4 regions of the Cohnella sp. GCM10027633 genome follow, and region 1 is predicted to be linked to each of the others. Evidence: riboswitches for the same ligand, from Rfam matches in the RefSeq annotation. Region 1 holds a riboswitch; each other region holds the start of a gene.

Region 1 (3,203 bases):
CTGAGCGCGCGGACCTACCGTAATGCCCCAGCTGACCAGGAACGCCCAGATGCCGTTCGCGAAGTGGAACGTTGCCGCGATTACCGCGATAATGTAGATGGTAAAGACGACCGGATCGCTTACGATGTCGTGCATGTGCGAGCCCAGTTCATCGTACGTCGTGTTGCCGAACGTCACTTGAAGTCTCGTCGTATAGACGTGCCACGCGACGAAGATGAACGTGATGACCCCGGTAATGCGCTGCAGCGCGAACGCCCAGTTGCGCGAGTAGCTGAACCGGCCCATGTTCAAGTCGGATTGGAACGCCATATACAGTCCGTATACCCCGTGGAACAGAATCGGCAGCCAGATGATGAACAGCTCCAGGAAGAACAGCAATGGCATGCCATGCAGGAAATCGATGCTGTCTTTAAACCCCTGCGGTCCTTCTTCATATGCGGAGTAGTTCGTCAACGCGTGCTCGACCAAGAACAAGCCGAGCGGGATGACGCCGAGCAAGGAGTGTAGCTTGCGCGGTAAGTAAGAATTCCCTTTCATGTCCGTATACTTCTCCTTTCGTGACCCGTGCGTTTGTCGTCCGGAGACGGAATTATGGATGTTCACCCATTCGTCACCAGACGTCACCGCCTTTAAGGTTACTCTATTTTCGCTTATAATGGAACTGCTTATTTTTTATTATAACTTATAACGAATGCGCATATCGAACGACGATTCGACAACGAAGGAGCATCGGATAATGCTTGAGGACATGCGAATATTCGCGACGGTCGTGGAACAAACGAGCCTGAACAAAGCCGCGGAACGCCTTAACGTCTCCCAGCCCGCGCTATCCCGGCGGATCGCCAAGCTGGAGGCAGAGCTCGAGGTCACGCTGTTCCGCCGCATCGGCAAGCGGCTGGAGCTTACCCCCGCCGGACAGCTCACCTACGAATTCGCGCTGGAGCTGCGCCGGTTCCACGGCGGTTACCTGCAGAAGCTGAACGCCTTTAAGTCCGCCGAGTCGCCCGTAGCGACGATCGGGGCCAGCCTGACCACCCTCCAGACGACGCTGCCCGAGTTGATTACCGCGATGACGGAGAAACATCCTCAGCTCGAGATCAAGGCGATCACGGGCAAATCGCACGAGATCGTGACGCTCGTGAAGGAACGCAAAGTCGACTTCGGCCTCGTCGGATCCGCCGTCATCGATCCGGCCATTACAAGTTTACCCTTATTTGAAGATCATCTCATACTCGTGCTCCCAAGAACGCACTATATATTAGAGAGAACGCAGCTGGCGATGAACGACCTGAACGGATTGCCGATGATTCTGTTCGCGCCGGGCACTTGGTATCGCACGCATACGGACGAGCTGTTCCGCAAGTACAAGGTCCAACCGGACGTGCGGATGGAGATCGACTCGTTCGAAGCGATCATTCGCCTGCAGTCCGCTTGCCGGGCAGGGACGTTGCTGCCGAAGTCGTACTTGCGCGAGCAACTGCTGGAAGACAACGACTTGTATCTCGTCCGCATTCCCGAGCTGGAGGCGACGAAGCGAACGACCTCGATCATCCACGGCGATCCCGCCTGGATCGCGCCGGCCACGCGATACTTGATCGAGGAAATGACCGCTTATTTCAAGCGTTGAGCGAAATCGGCGAATGCAGTCCCGGCGCGGCTTCGACGCCGATTACCGGGATTTGCCGGTTCCAACCGCCCGCCTGCTGTGTTAACCTCTACAAGAATAAAAAACGGGCCTAAACCGCCAGGTGCGGGGGAAAAAGAAGTAAAGTACGCGAGGACGGAACGATCGCATGACCGCTTGGTTCCGTTCGGACTTACTCGGGGTGAATCGTATCGTATGGAATGGCAATCGTGCCGCTCGACGTCTCGTAGGGTTGATCTCCCAATCCGAACCCGACAGCTAACCTCGCCGGCCCTAGATCTTAGGAGGCAACGCATTGATGAAAGACGCAAGGAAGAAACTCGCCGCCCGCGCGGCGTCGCTCGTACTGGGCGGCGCCCTGCTCGTCCCCGCGTTGACCGCTCACGCGGCAACGTCGCACGTCGCATCAGACACGACGACGTTCTGGAAACTGTCCCAGTATTACGATATTCCGGTCCGGCAGTTGCTGGATGCCAACCCGAACATAGATCCGCAGAACGTATACGCCGGCTTGAGGCTCGCGATTCCGGGAGACGGAACGGTATCGGCGAAGTCCGCCGAAGAGCCGTCCGTAACGGCGCAATCGATCACGACGACGGCGGGCCGATCGCTCGCCTTCTCGAAAGTGCTCGACATCAAGGCGACCGCTTACTCCGCTTCCGCGGAAGAGAACGGCCCTTGGGGCCCCGTCGACTACTTCGGCGACGCGCTTAAGCTCGGAACGATCGCGGTCGATCCGTCCGTCATCCCGTTCGGCTCGAAGCTGTATATTACGGGCTACGACTTTAACGGCTTGCCCGTCGGCGGCATGGTCGGCACCGCGACGGACAAAGGCGGAGCGATCAAAGGCAATCGCATCGACATCTTCGTGCCCGGTTCCCGCTCGTTCGTGTCCGGCTTCGGCGTTCAGAACGTGAAGGTGTATATCCTGAAATAACGGTTACGGTTATTCCGAGGCTCCCGGAGGCAAATTCAACATTTGCTTCAGGGAGCCTTCGTTCGTCCGCTCGGCCGGAATGCCGAGCAGCTCGGTCAACGCGACCGGCTCGTAATGGTGCTCCCGCAGCCAATCGATGATGCGCGGAAGCGCCTTGACCGTCCCCGCCAAGCTTTGCCCTTCCCCGCCGCCCGCGTGCATCAGGATCACCGATCCCGGACGCACCGCCTTCGTCACGTTGCGGAATACCTCGTCGGCCGTCAATTGCCGCCAGTCCGCCGAATCGACGTCCCAGTTCACGACCGTGTACCCTTGCGCCTTCGCCCATTCGAGCTGCTCGGGCATGATTTCGCCGTAAGGCGGCCGCACGAGCTTCGGCCGGTAGCCGATGATGCCCGAGATGACCGTCTCCGCGCGGGTAATCTGCGACTTGACCTTATCGAGCGGAAGCTTGGAGAAGTCCGGATGGCTGTAAGAATGGTTGCCCACGTCATGCCCTTCCCGTTGAATGCGCCGCAGCAGATCGGGATGCTTCTGGCTGCGCGTGCCCATCGCGAAGAAGGTCGCCTTCACACGCTTCTTTTTCAAGACGTCGAGCACTTGCCCCGTGAATCTCGGATC
Region 2 (3,203 bases), on a different contig from region 1:
CGCGATCGGGGAGATCGGTCTCGATTATTACTGGGACACGTCGCCCAAGGAGCTCCAGCATACGGTGTTCCGCGAACAGATCCGGCTCGCCCGCAAGCTGAACAAGCCCATCGTCATTCACAACCGCGACGCCCACGAGGATATCGTTCGCATTCTGCGCGAGGAGAACGCTTCCGAGGTCGGCGGCATCATGCATTGCTTCTCCGGCAGCTGGGAAATGGCCAAGCTGTGCCTCGATATGAACTTCTATATTTCGTTCGGGGGACCGGTCACTTTCAAGAACGCGAGGGTGCCTAAAGAGGTGCTCGCGAACGTTCCGATGGACCGATTATTGGTCGAGACGGACGCTCCGTATTTAACGCCGCACCCTCATCGCGGGCAGCGGAACGAATCCGCTTACGTGCGTCTCGTCGCCGAGACGGCGGCTGAGATTAAAGGGCTTAATTTGGAAGAAATCGCCATTATTACGAGCGAGAACGCACGTCGCTGTTTGAGTCTACCGAGATAAAACGGTTACAATCGAAGAAAAAACGATCAGCGCGTAGAAAAAACTGTTTTTTGCCTCGCTAATTGCGGTTTTTACCGTACAATTCACGAAAATACGGCCAAATACGTCCTTTGCCCCTTCTTTACACACGAAGTAGGTAGAAGGTATCATCTAGAGCAGAAGTTTGAATATGGCATCCCTTTTCCAAGTAACGCTTAATCTCCGAATCGGAGAGCGGGGGACCCGACGCGGCGACGACGTGGCATCATTCGTCCAATGCGGTCCGAGCAATCTTGGGGTGAATTTCGCAAGGTCGATCAGGCGGCTTCCAGCTGAAGCTTCGCAGGATCGTGCCGAGCGGATAGGGCGACTCTCTTCGTCCGAACCCGACAGCTAACCTCGTAAGCGTAATAGAGAGAGGTCAACCTCGTGCTGCCCCATTCCCTTTATTCATGAAGCGGAAGCCACGAACAGGTCCTCTGTCAGTGGCTTTTTGTGTTGAACAAAAGGTTCATGAACGGTTGTACCGGGTACGAACGACCTTAGATTTGGAGCAAGGCGGCGCTGCGAAGAGTCCGGCCGCAAGGCATCTCGCACGTGTCGTTATCACAACGGATAGTCGCGTCAGACAACAGTCAATGCATCACAGTCGACGGCGGGGCTATGAAGGAGGAACGAGAAAATGGGGGAAGTTCCTGTTCTGGAAACCCATGATCCACGACCGACCGGCAAGCTTATCGCACTGCTGCGATGGAAACCGGAGCAATTGCGCATCGTCCTGCTCGGCGCAATTCTCGCATTCGCAATCCTCATCATGTTCGTGTCGTTGCTGCAACCGGCGGCGGCCAAAAACATTTCCATCGTAGACAACGGATTGACGACAGTCATCCAAACGCGGAACTCCGATATACAGGACGTTCTGCAAGAGCATCGAATTCGGGTCGGTCCATACGATCGTCTGTCCTTGACGACGGGGCGATTGGAAGAAGGCAGCACGATCGTCATCGATCGCGCGAAGAGCATTACGGTTACGGCGGACGGCAAAGAAGCGATCAAGCATACGGCGGCCGATACGGTCGGGGATGCTATAGAAGAGCTGAACGTCGCGCTGGGCACGGAAGACAAAGTTACGCCCGCACTGAATGCGCCACTGACAGACGGAGTGAACGTCGTCATTAAGCGCGTCCGCACGGAAGTCGTGGAGACGTCGCACGCGGTCGCCTTCGAGGTCGTCGAGCAGAAGAACGCGAACCTCGCGGAAGGCAAGAAGAAAGTCGTCAAGACGGGCCAACAAGGACAAGTCGTCGTTCGCACGGCGAAAGTGTACGAGGACGGCAAGCTCGTGACGGAGAAGGTAGTGGAGAAGACTGTCTCCAAGCCGGCCGTCCAGCAGGTCGTGGCCATCGGCACGAAGAAACCGGAGGTCAAGACGCTTGCGTATAACGGCAAGCCGTCGGCTTCCGAAGCGAAGACGGTGAAGCTGAACGGCAAGTCCGTGAAGGTCAAGCGCATGCTGAGCAACGTGACGCTGACGGCGTATTCCGCCGGCTTCGAGTCGACGGGCAAGCGCAAGGGCGACGAAGGTTACGGCGTGACGTCGTCCGGCGCGACCGTTCAGGAAGGACGTACGATCGCCGTGGACCCGAAGGTCATCCCGATCGGTTGGTGGGTGTACATCGAGGGCATCGGCTTCCGTCGCGCGGAAGATACGGGCGGCGCGGTCAAAGGCAAGAAGATCGATGTCTATTACGACAGCGATAAGCTTGCCGACCGGTTCGGCACGAAGAGAGGCTATACGGTCTACGTGATCGGTCCGGTGAAACCGTCGCTCAGTTAATCCGGGCGCGCGGACGTTCATCGCGGCACGCTCGCGGAACCAATCGGGAAGAGGCGTCATTGGCGCTTCTTCCCGATTTGTGTTATACGATACATAAGGGCGGCGGTGCGATGCCGCCGGGACGAGAACGGCAAAGGCGGAATGGCGAAGCATGTTTCAAGAGATCATTGTCGTAGAGGGCAAGGACGATACGACGGCGGTAAGACGGGCGATCGGCGCCGATACGATCGAGACGGGCGGTTCGGCGATCGGCGAAGACGTGCTAAGGCGCATCGAGCTGGCGTACGAGCGCAGGGGCGTCATCATCCTCACCGATCCGGACGCCCCGGGGGAACGCATACGCAAGATCGTCGCCGAGCGCGTTCCCGGGTGCAAGCACGCGTTCCTGACGAAGGACGAGGCGAGAAGCGCCCGAGGACTTGGCGTGGAGCACGCGACCGACGAGGCGATCCGCAGGGCGATCGAGCGCGTGCGCGGCCCTGAGAGCGCCTCTGGCGCCTCGGAGGAGATCGAGTGGAGCGACCTGCTGGATGCGGGGTTGATCGTTCACGCGTCTTCCGCGCGCCGTAGGGAGCGTATGGGCGAGCTGCTCGGCATCGGCTATGCCAACGGCAAACAATTTCACAAAAGATGTCTCATGTTCCGCATCACGCGCGAGGAATTCGCCGGCGCGTTGGAACAGCTGGAGCGGGAAGGGCTGTAGAACCCATTGAACAAACCGAACAATTCGAAGCCGCCGTACAAACCGTACAATAAGGCGGCGGGCAAAACGGCGAAGCCGAACGCGGGCGGCGGAACGCCGAAAGGCAGTTCCGGCGCAAGCGGGTCCGCCGTCCAGGCGAACGATATCGCGACTTCTTCGCGAACGAAGGAAATTAT
Region 3 (3,203 bases), on a different contig from region 1:
CGAGGAAGCCTGGCTGGACGAAGGCTTCACCTCTTACACGGAAGATAAGCTCATGTCCGCCATCTACGGCGTATCGCCGAATACGCCGATCGAAGCGAGCTACTTGACGAATCCGGAGCCGCTCAATCAATCGTCTTGGCAGTTCCGCGATTCCGACCGGTACGCCGAGAACGTCTACCTGAGAGGCAAGCTCGTGCTTACCGCCCTGGAGCGGCAAGTCGGGGACAAGACGATGGCGAAGATCATGCGGACTTATTATCAGAAATACCGGTTTAAGCACCCGAGCTACGCCGACTTCCAGAAGGTCGTCGAGACGGTTACCAAGTCGAAGTGGGACGACTTCTTCCAATCGTACGTGCAGCGCGCCGAGATGGCCGACTTCTCCGTCGACGGCATCTACAGCCGCAAGACCGAAGAAGGCTACGAGTCCCGAGTCCTCATTCGACGCCATGGCGGCAGCGCGCAGTCCGTCAACGTGTTGTTCCGGTTCGAGGACGGACAGACGGCCAGACGGACGTGGGACGGCGTGCAGGACCATGTCCAAGTTCAACTCCTATCCGCCTCTCCGCTCTCGTTCGCGGCCATCGATCCGTCGCTCAACGTCGTGCTCGACAATCGCAGGTACAACAACTATTTGAAGGCGGAAGTGCAGCAGCAGGAACGGACACGATGGTCGGCAGGCATCACGCAAGTAATCGAAGGCTTGTTCGGAACGATAGCATGGTGAGGTGACGCCAGATGAGAGAACGATTAAAAATGGGATGGGACACGACTCTCCGGCATAAGTATGTGTTGGTTCTCCTTTTCCTGTACCGCCTGCTATGGGGATTCTTCCTGTACCGGTTCGTCGACGGGATCGTGACGCCGATTCTGGCGCGCTACCCCGGCGACCATCCGAACGCGAACGCCGCCCAGCTGTTCCTCGTCGAAGCGCAGTTCCGCCTGCTCAAGACCGACATGCTGAACGAGACGCTGACGCTGCTCGGCGCGCTGCTGCTCATGCGGATGATCCTCACGCCCCTGCTCAACGCCGGCGTCTACTACTCCTTCCATCACTCGAGGGACGGAGAAGGCACGCTGGTATTGTCCGGAATGAAGCGGTCATGGAAATCGGTAACCGCGCTTTACTGGCTGGAGAACGCGCTATCCGCGCTCCCTGCCCTTTGGCTCGTCCCGCTTGCCCGCGATCGCTTCTATGCCGTAGGCTCCGTCTCGGATTGGCTGCGAGAGCTGGCCCCCTACGCCATCGCATGGCTTGCGTGGGGATTCCTGCTCCACCTGCTGTTCCAATTCATGCAGTTCGGAGCCGTCTCGAAGGACGGCATTCTGAGAAGCATCGGACTCGCGCTGCGCAAAGGGCTGCCTCTGATCGCCGTCACGCTCGTCATGCTCGGCATCGGGATCGCGGTATCGCTCGCGGCTTCGGCCGTCACGTTTCTCTGGTCGGGCTTCCTCGCCGTCGCGCTGCATCAGGCCTTCCACTTCGTCCGCTCGCTGCTGACGCTGTGGACATCGGCTTCCCAATACCACGTATGGCGCGAATCGTAAGCCATCTCCTCGTCCCTCGTTCGACACGAAGCTTCACGGGACATTCCCCGGTTGCCCCCTTCTCGGGTGGGCGGCCGGGGTTTGGCGTTATTATCGGCGAGTAAAAATGTGCGAAAAGGAGGGGTGTGAATACCCAGTAATCCGCTTTAGATTAGGAAATTCTCATTTAGTAATTGCAGGAAATTCGCCATAATCACCGAATATCTAAGGCTGAGTGTAAAAAATTTGCCGAGTCCTCGCGCACACCGGGGAACGGGGGAACCAATTAGTACGGGTGAATTGGCTTCGCATCAGAGGAGCCATAGGGAACCTTCAACCGAACCCTCCAGCTAACCTCGTAGGCATTGGAAGGAGTCACCAGCTTTGCGCAAGTTATCCGTCATTCTGTTCTCGCTTGCTTTGCTCCTGCTCGTCCAAGTCGGAAGCGTATTCGCGAGTTCCAAGCTGGACACGGAGGTCGACAAGCTGATCGGCATCGATTACCGGTACGGCGGCACGACGACCAAAGGCTTCGACTGCTCCGGCTTCACGCAGTACGTATTCAAGAAATTGGGCATCGATCTCCTGAGGGATTCGAGATCGCAGGCAACCCAAGGCAAGAAAGTCTCCAAGGACGATCTGCGTCCGGGAGATCTCGTGTTCTTCAAGACGAACGGCCGGACGATCTCTCACGTGGGCGTCTACGTAGGCGAAGGCAAATTCGCCCATGCTTCCACGAGGAAGGGCATCACGATCAGCGCCCTCTCCGAGAAATCGTACGCGAACACTTACGTGACCGCCCGCCGCGTTATGGACACGGAAACTTACCAAGCACTGGCGACCGAGTTCGATCCGGCGGACGCCGAATTGATCGGACCTGCGGATGCAGCCACCGACGAACCGTTGGAGTAAGCTTCGGCTGACCCGACGCATGAAGAAACCCCGCCAATTGGCGGGGTTTCTTCGTTGTATGGGGACGTTCGGAGGCGCCGGCGAGGATGAACGCCTTCTCCTAACGCGAACCCCATACGCCCCGCCCGTGTAGTTAGCGTTATCTGATAACGCTAATTACCCGGACGAAGCCTACATGAAACAATAACGCGATCTCGTAACGCTAAATTCTTGTTCGAGGCGTTCGTGACGCTTTAACGCTACCTCATAGCGCTAAAATCCCGTTCGGCGCACTCGCGAGATTTTAACGCTACCTCATAACGTTAAAATCTCATTGGACGGGCTCGCGACGATTTAACGTTACCTCATAACGCTAAAATCTCATTGGACGGGCTCGCGACGATTTAACGCTACCTCATAACGCTAAAATCTCGTTTGACGAGCTCGCGACTGTTTAACGCTACCTCATAACGTTAAAATCCCATTGGACGAGCTCGCGACGATTTAACGTTACCTCATAACGCTAACGCACGCACGTTCACGCGGGAAGTCGGCACCGCGTTAGCGGCGTCTTCGACCGCCGCCATTACCGCCGTTGCCACCGCCGCCGTTGCCGCCTTGCGGACGGCCTTTCGCCGCCGCAACGGGCTCGCGAGTCTTCGCGGGCGCATTCTGCTGTCCCTTGTTATCGCTCTTCCCCGCGACTTCGAAAATCTCCATCGGATACGGATGACCTTCCACCCGCGGAACCGGCTTCTTGATCAGCTTCTCGATGTCCTTCAAGT
Region 4 (3,203 bases), on a different contig from region 1:
CGCCTCCCGGTCGCCGCGAATGCGCCGCGAGAGATCGCGGCACGCCTCGATCACCAGCTCCGCCTTGACGCTGCCCCAGCAAGCGCGCCTGGCGTCCGCGATGAGGCGGGCCTCCCCGATTGCCGGGCGGCGGAAGTCGAGCAGGAACGACGACCACCCGACGATATCGAAGCGATGCCCGCGTCCGGGAAGCTCGCAGCGCGCGTATCCGCAACGTCCGCCGGCGCACAGCCGGAGCACGCCGTACCTGTCCGTATCCCCTCGACCCTCGAATTGCAGAAATTCGATTCCGGTAATGCGATAACCGTCCGCGTCGTCCACCGTTCCATCCGCTCCTCTGCTTACGCCAACAGGCGTGCCTCGATCGATAGCTCTCAATATAACGCCGCGCGAGGTAAGTCGCCAAACGATAATCGTCTCCTATTGCGCGCTTTTTCGATGAAATTCAACCGATTTAACCGGGTTTGCGGCACCTATTGCGATCGGTTCACGCGAACGGGCGGGGTATGCTCTCTCTGGCTCGCGATTCCGAATTTAAGCGTTCCGCTGCCGGAATCGAGGAGCGATAGGCAAGCATGCTTTTTACGAGAAACGGAGAAAGAGAGAGCCGGAGAGAGATCTGTAGAGGTCACTGCGATTGTAAACGGTACAACTGCGCGGCTTGCCGGAATGCGGCGCTTAAACCCTACCTGTCATTCCTTTACAAACATCGGGGGCAAGCGTAATATTCGATTCAGTCAATTGAATATCGTTCCATTCGTAATCGCTGAGTTTCCGTGTCCGCACGGAAAACGGGGGAACCAACGATGGCGCCGTTCCGGTGTGAGAGCCGGGAGAAGCGCCGTCCGGGGTGAATCCGTCGGCAGCCGCGCCTAGGATGCGGCCTCCGACGGTAGGGCTACTCTCACGGCCCGAATCCGACAGCTAACCTCGTAAGCGCCGATGCGTCCGTTAAGACCGGATGCCTCAAATGGAGAGAGGATGATGAACTGTGACCGTGTCGGCCGCAGGGTAAGCATGCATGCTTATTTCTTAGCGGTCTTTGTTATGCCATGAATCGCTGAATTCCCGATGCGTCGGGAAGCGGGGGAACCAACGGAGCGTGCCCGGGAGAGACGGGCGCGCGTCCATGGGGTGAATCCCGGGGCCTTAGCCGGCTCTGGGTAGGGCAACTCTCAAGCCCGAATCCGGCAGCTAACCTCGCAAGCGTACCGAGAGAGGCAACGGATCGTGACGGGCGAGGTTTATTTGGCCATGCCGGGAAGCCACGAGAAGACTCTCTTCTCGCGGCTTCTTTTTTGTTGCCTTCTTCCAAGAGAAGAAGAGGAGATGAACGAGAATGGCCGGACGGGACGTCGTGTTGGTATCGGCCCCGAATATCGCGGGCGAGCGGTTCATGAAGCTGCTTCAGCAGAGGAAGATTCCGTTCGCGGCGATCGTGAACAATCCCGAGGAACACGAGCGCGTAAGTTCGCTCGGAGCGGAGCACATTATAGTGGTAAATACGACCAAGGAGCAATCCTGGATCATCCCCCCGATTGATATCGGGCGGGTGTACTTGTTCGAGACGAGCGTGACGCTGTGCTGCAGATACGTGCAAATATGCCGGAGTTGGACCGGCAGATCGATATACGTCATTACGGGAAGCCACAACCCCCGCAACGTCTACAAGACGATGGGCGTCGACTACGTGATTCATAGCCAAGCGCAGGACTACGCTTTTCTCATTACCGACGATTTGCTCGCGAGATAACGTAACGAAGAAGGAGGCATTCGCCCATGCTCGACGTGTATATGGTTCTTATGCTAGCCGGCCTATTCGGTCTATTCTACGGCTTCATGCATTGGTGCGGCCGGGTAATCGACGAAGGAGGAGGCAACCGATGATCGTCGTCTCGATCTTCACCGTGTTTATTTTCCTCTATTTAATCTACGCCTTAGTGAATCCGGAGAAATTCTAAGCAGGCTTGGCGAGCCGAAAATGCAGGAGGGACGTCAATGGGCATCATGCAGATCGTTATCGTCTTGGCGGTGTTGTTGCTGCTTGTGAAACCGCTTGGGACGTATGTATATCACGTGTTCTCCAACGAGCCGAACCGGACGGACAAGATCTTCGGATCTGCCGAGCGGTTCATCTATCGACTCATGGGACTGCACAACCGCAACGGCATGAATTGGAAAAAATACGCGCTAAGCTTCCTGTTAACGAACATCGTATTGGTGGCTATCGGGTACGCGATGCTGCGGCTGCAGAAGATCTTGCCGTTCAACCCGAACGACATCGGCAACATGGAAGAGACGCTGTCGTTCAACACGATCATCAGCTTCATTACGAACACCAACTTGCAGCATTACAGCGGGGAGAGCGGCTTGTCCTACTTCTCGCAGATGGCCGTCATCATGATGATGATGTTCACGTCGGCCGCTTCCGGCTTCTCGGTAGCCATCGCTTTCGTGCGCGGCATCACGAGCAAGGGAACGACGATCGGCAACTTCTTCGAGGATTTCGTCAAGGCGCACGTCCGGATCTTCCTTCCGGCGGCCGTGCTCGTCACGCTGCTGCTCGTCGCCTTGCAAGTGCCGCAGACGCTCGATCCGACGTTAACCGTCACGACGCTCGAAGGCGTTACGCAGCACATCGCGATCGGGCCGGTCGCCGCGCTCGAATCGATCAAGCATCTAGGCACGAACGGCGGCGGCTTCTTCGGCGTCAACTCGGCGCACCCGTTCGAGAATCCGAACGCGCTGACGAACGTCGTCGAGATTCTGTCGATGTGGCTGCTGCCGGCCTCTCTGCCTTACGTCTATGGGAGGTTCGCGAACAACCGCAAGCAAGGCTGGGTCGTCTTCAGCGCGATGATGACGCTGTTCATCCTGTTCCTATCGCTCATCTACTTCTCGGAGCTGCGCGGCAACCCGGCGATGAACGCGCTCGGCATCGATGCGTCGCAAGGCAGCATGGAGGGCAAGGAAGTCCGGTTCGGCATTCCGCAGTCATCGCTGTTCACGGCGGTTACGACGGCAGCGACGACGGGGACGGTCAACAACATGCACGATACGCTGACGCCGCTCGGCGGTCTCGGTGCGCTCGGGGAAATGATGCTGAACGTCGTGTTCGGAGGCAAAGGCGTCGGGCTGATCAATATGCTCATGTACGCGATATTGGGCGTGTTCCTGTGCGGGCTCATGGTCGGACGGACGCC

The links. A riboswitch is a leader RNA that binds a small molecule or an ion and turns the genes downstream of it on or off. The one in region 1 is predicted to bind cyclic di-AMP.
Region 2: linked by a shared signal. The riboswitch ahead of ACFQZG_RS25420 (resuscitation-promoting factor) and the one ahead of ACFQZG_RS26915 (3D domain-containing protein) in region 1 are both predicted to bind cyclic di-AMP.
Region 3: linked by a shared signal. The riboswitch ahead of ACFQZG_RS23745 (C40 family peptidase) and the one ahead of ACFQZG_RS26915 (3D domain-containing protein) in region 1 are both predicted to bind cyclic di-AMP.
Region 4: linked by a shared signal. The riboswitch ahead of ACFQZG_RS19995 (hypothetical protein) and the one ahead of ACFQZG_RS26915 (3D domain-containing protein) in region 1 are both predicted to bind cyclic di-AMP.

Annotation. Positions count from the first base shown of each region.
Region 1 covers NZ_JBHTGV010000022.1:32,889-36,091, forward strand. Annotated here, with positions in the region: gene ACFQZG_RS26905 (succinate dehydrogenase cytochrome b558 subunit) at 1-537, opposite strand, end outside; gene ACFQZG_RS26910 (LysR family transcriptional regulator) at 737-1,627, shown strand; cyclic di-AMP (ydaO/yuaA leader) riboswitch at 1,724-1,934, shown strand; gene ACFQZG_RS26915 (3D domain-containing protein) at 1,944-2,582, shown strand; gene ACFQZG_RS26920 (polysaccharide deacetylase family protein) at 2,592-3,203, opposite strand, start outside.
Region 2 covers NZ_JBHTGV010000018.1:74,974-78,176, reverse strand. Annotated here, with positions in the region: gene ACFQZG_RS25425 (TatD family hydrolase) at 1-508, shown strand, start outside; cyclic di-AMP (ydaO/yuaA leader) riboswitch at 690-910, shown strand; gene ACFQZG_RS25420 (resuscitation-promoting factor) at 1,170-2,324, shown strand; gene rnmV (ribonuclease M5) at 2,476-3,027, shown strand; gene rsmA (16S rRNA (adenine(1518)-N(6)/adenine(1519)-N(6))-dimethyltransferase RsmA) at 3,172-3,203, shown strand, end outside.
Region 3 covers NZ_JBHTGV010000015.1:29,398-32,600, forward strand. Annotated here, with positions in the region: gene ACFQZG_RS23735 (M1 family metallopeptidase) at 1-727, shown strand, start outside; gene ACFQZG_RS23740 (hypothetical protein) at 739-1,548, shown strand; cyclic di-AMP (ydaO/yuaA leader) riboswitch at 1,765-1,907, shown strand; gene ACFQZG_RS23745 (C40 family peptidase) at 1,912-2,439, shown strand; gene ACFQZG_RS23750 (DEAD/DEAH box helicase) at 2,980-3,203, opposite strand, start outside.
Region 4 covers NZ_JBHTGV010000010.1:59,504-62,706, reverse strand. Annotated here, with positions in the region: gene ACFQZG_RS20000 (hypothetical protein) at 1-321, opposite strand, end outside; cyclic di-AMP (ydaO/yuaA leader) riboswitch at 755-954, shown strand; cyclic di-AMP (ydaO/yuaA leader) riboswitch at 1,049-1,225, shown strand; gene ACFQZG_RS19995 (hypothetical protein) at 1,340-1,753, shown strand; gene ACFQZG_RS19990 (potassium-transporting ATPase subunit F) at 1,884-1,961, shown strand; gene kdpA (potassium-transporting ATPase subunit KdpA) at 1,999-3,203, shown strand, end outside.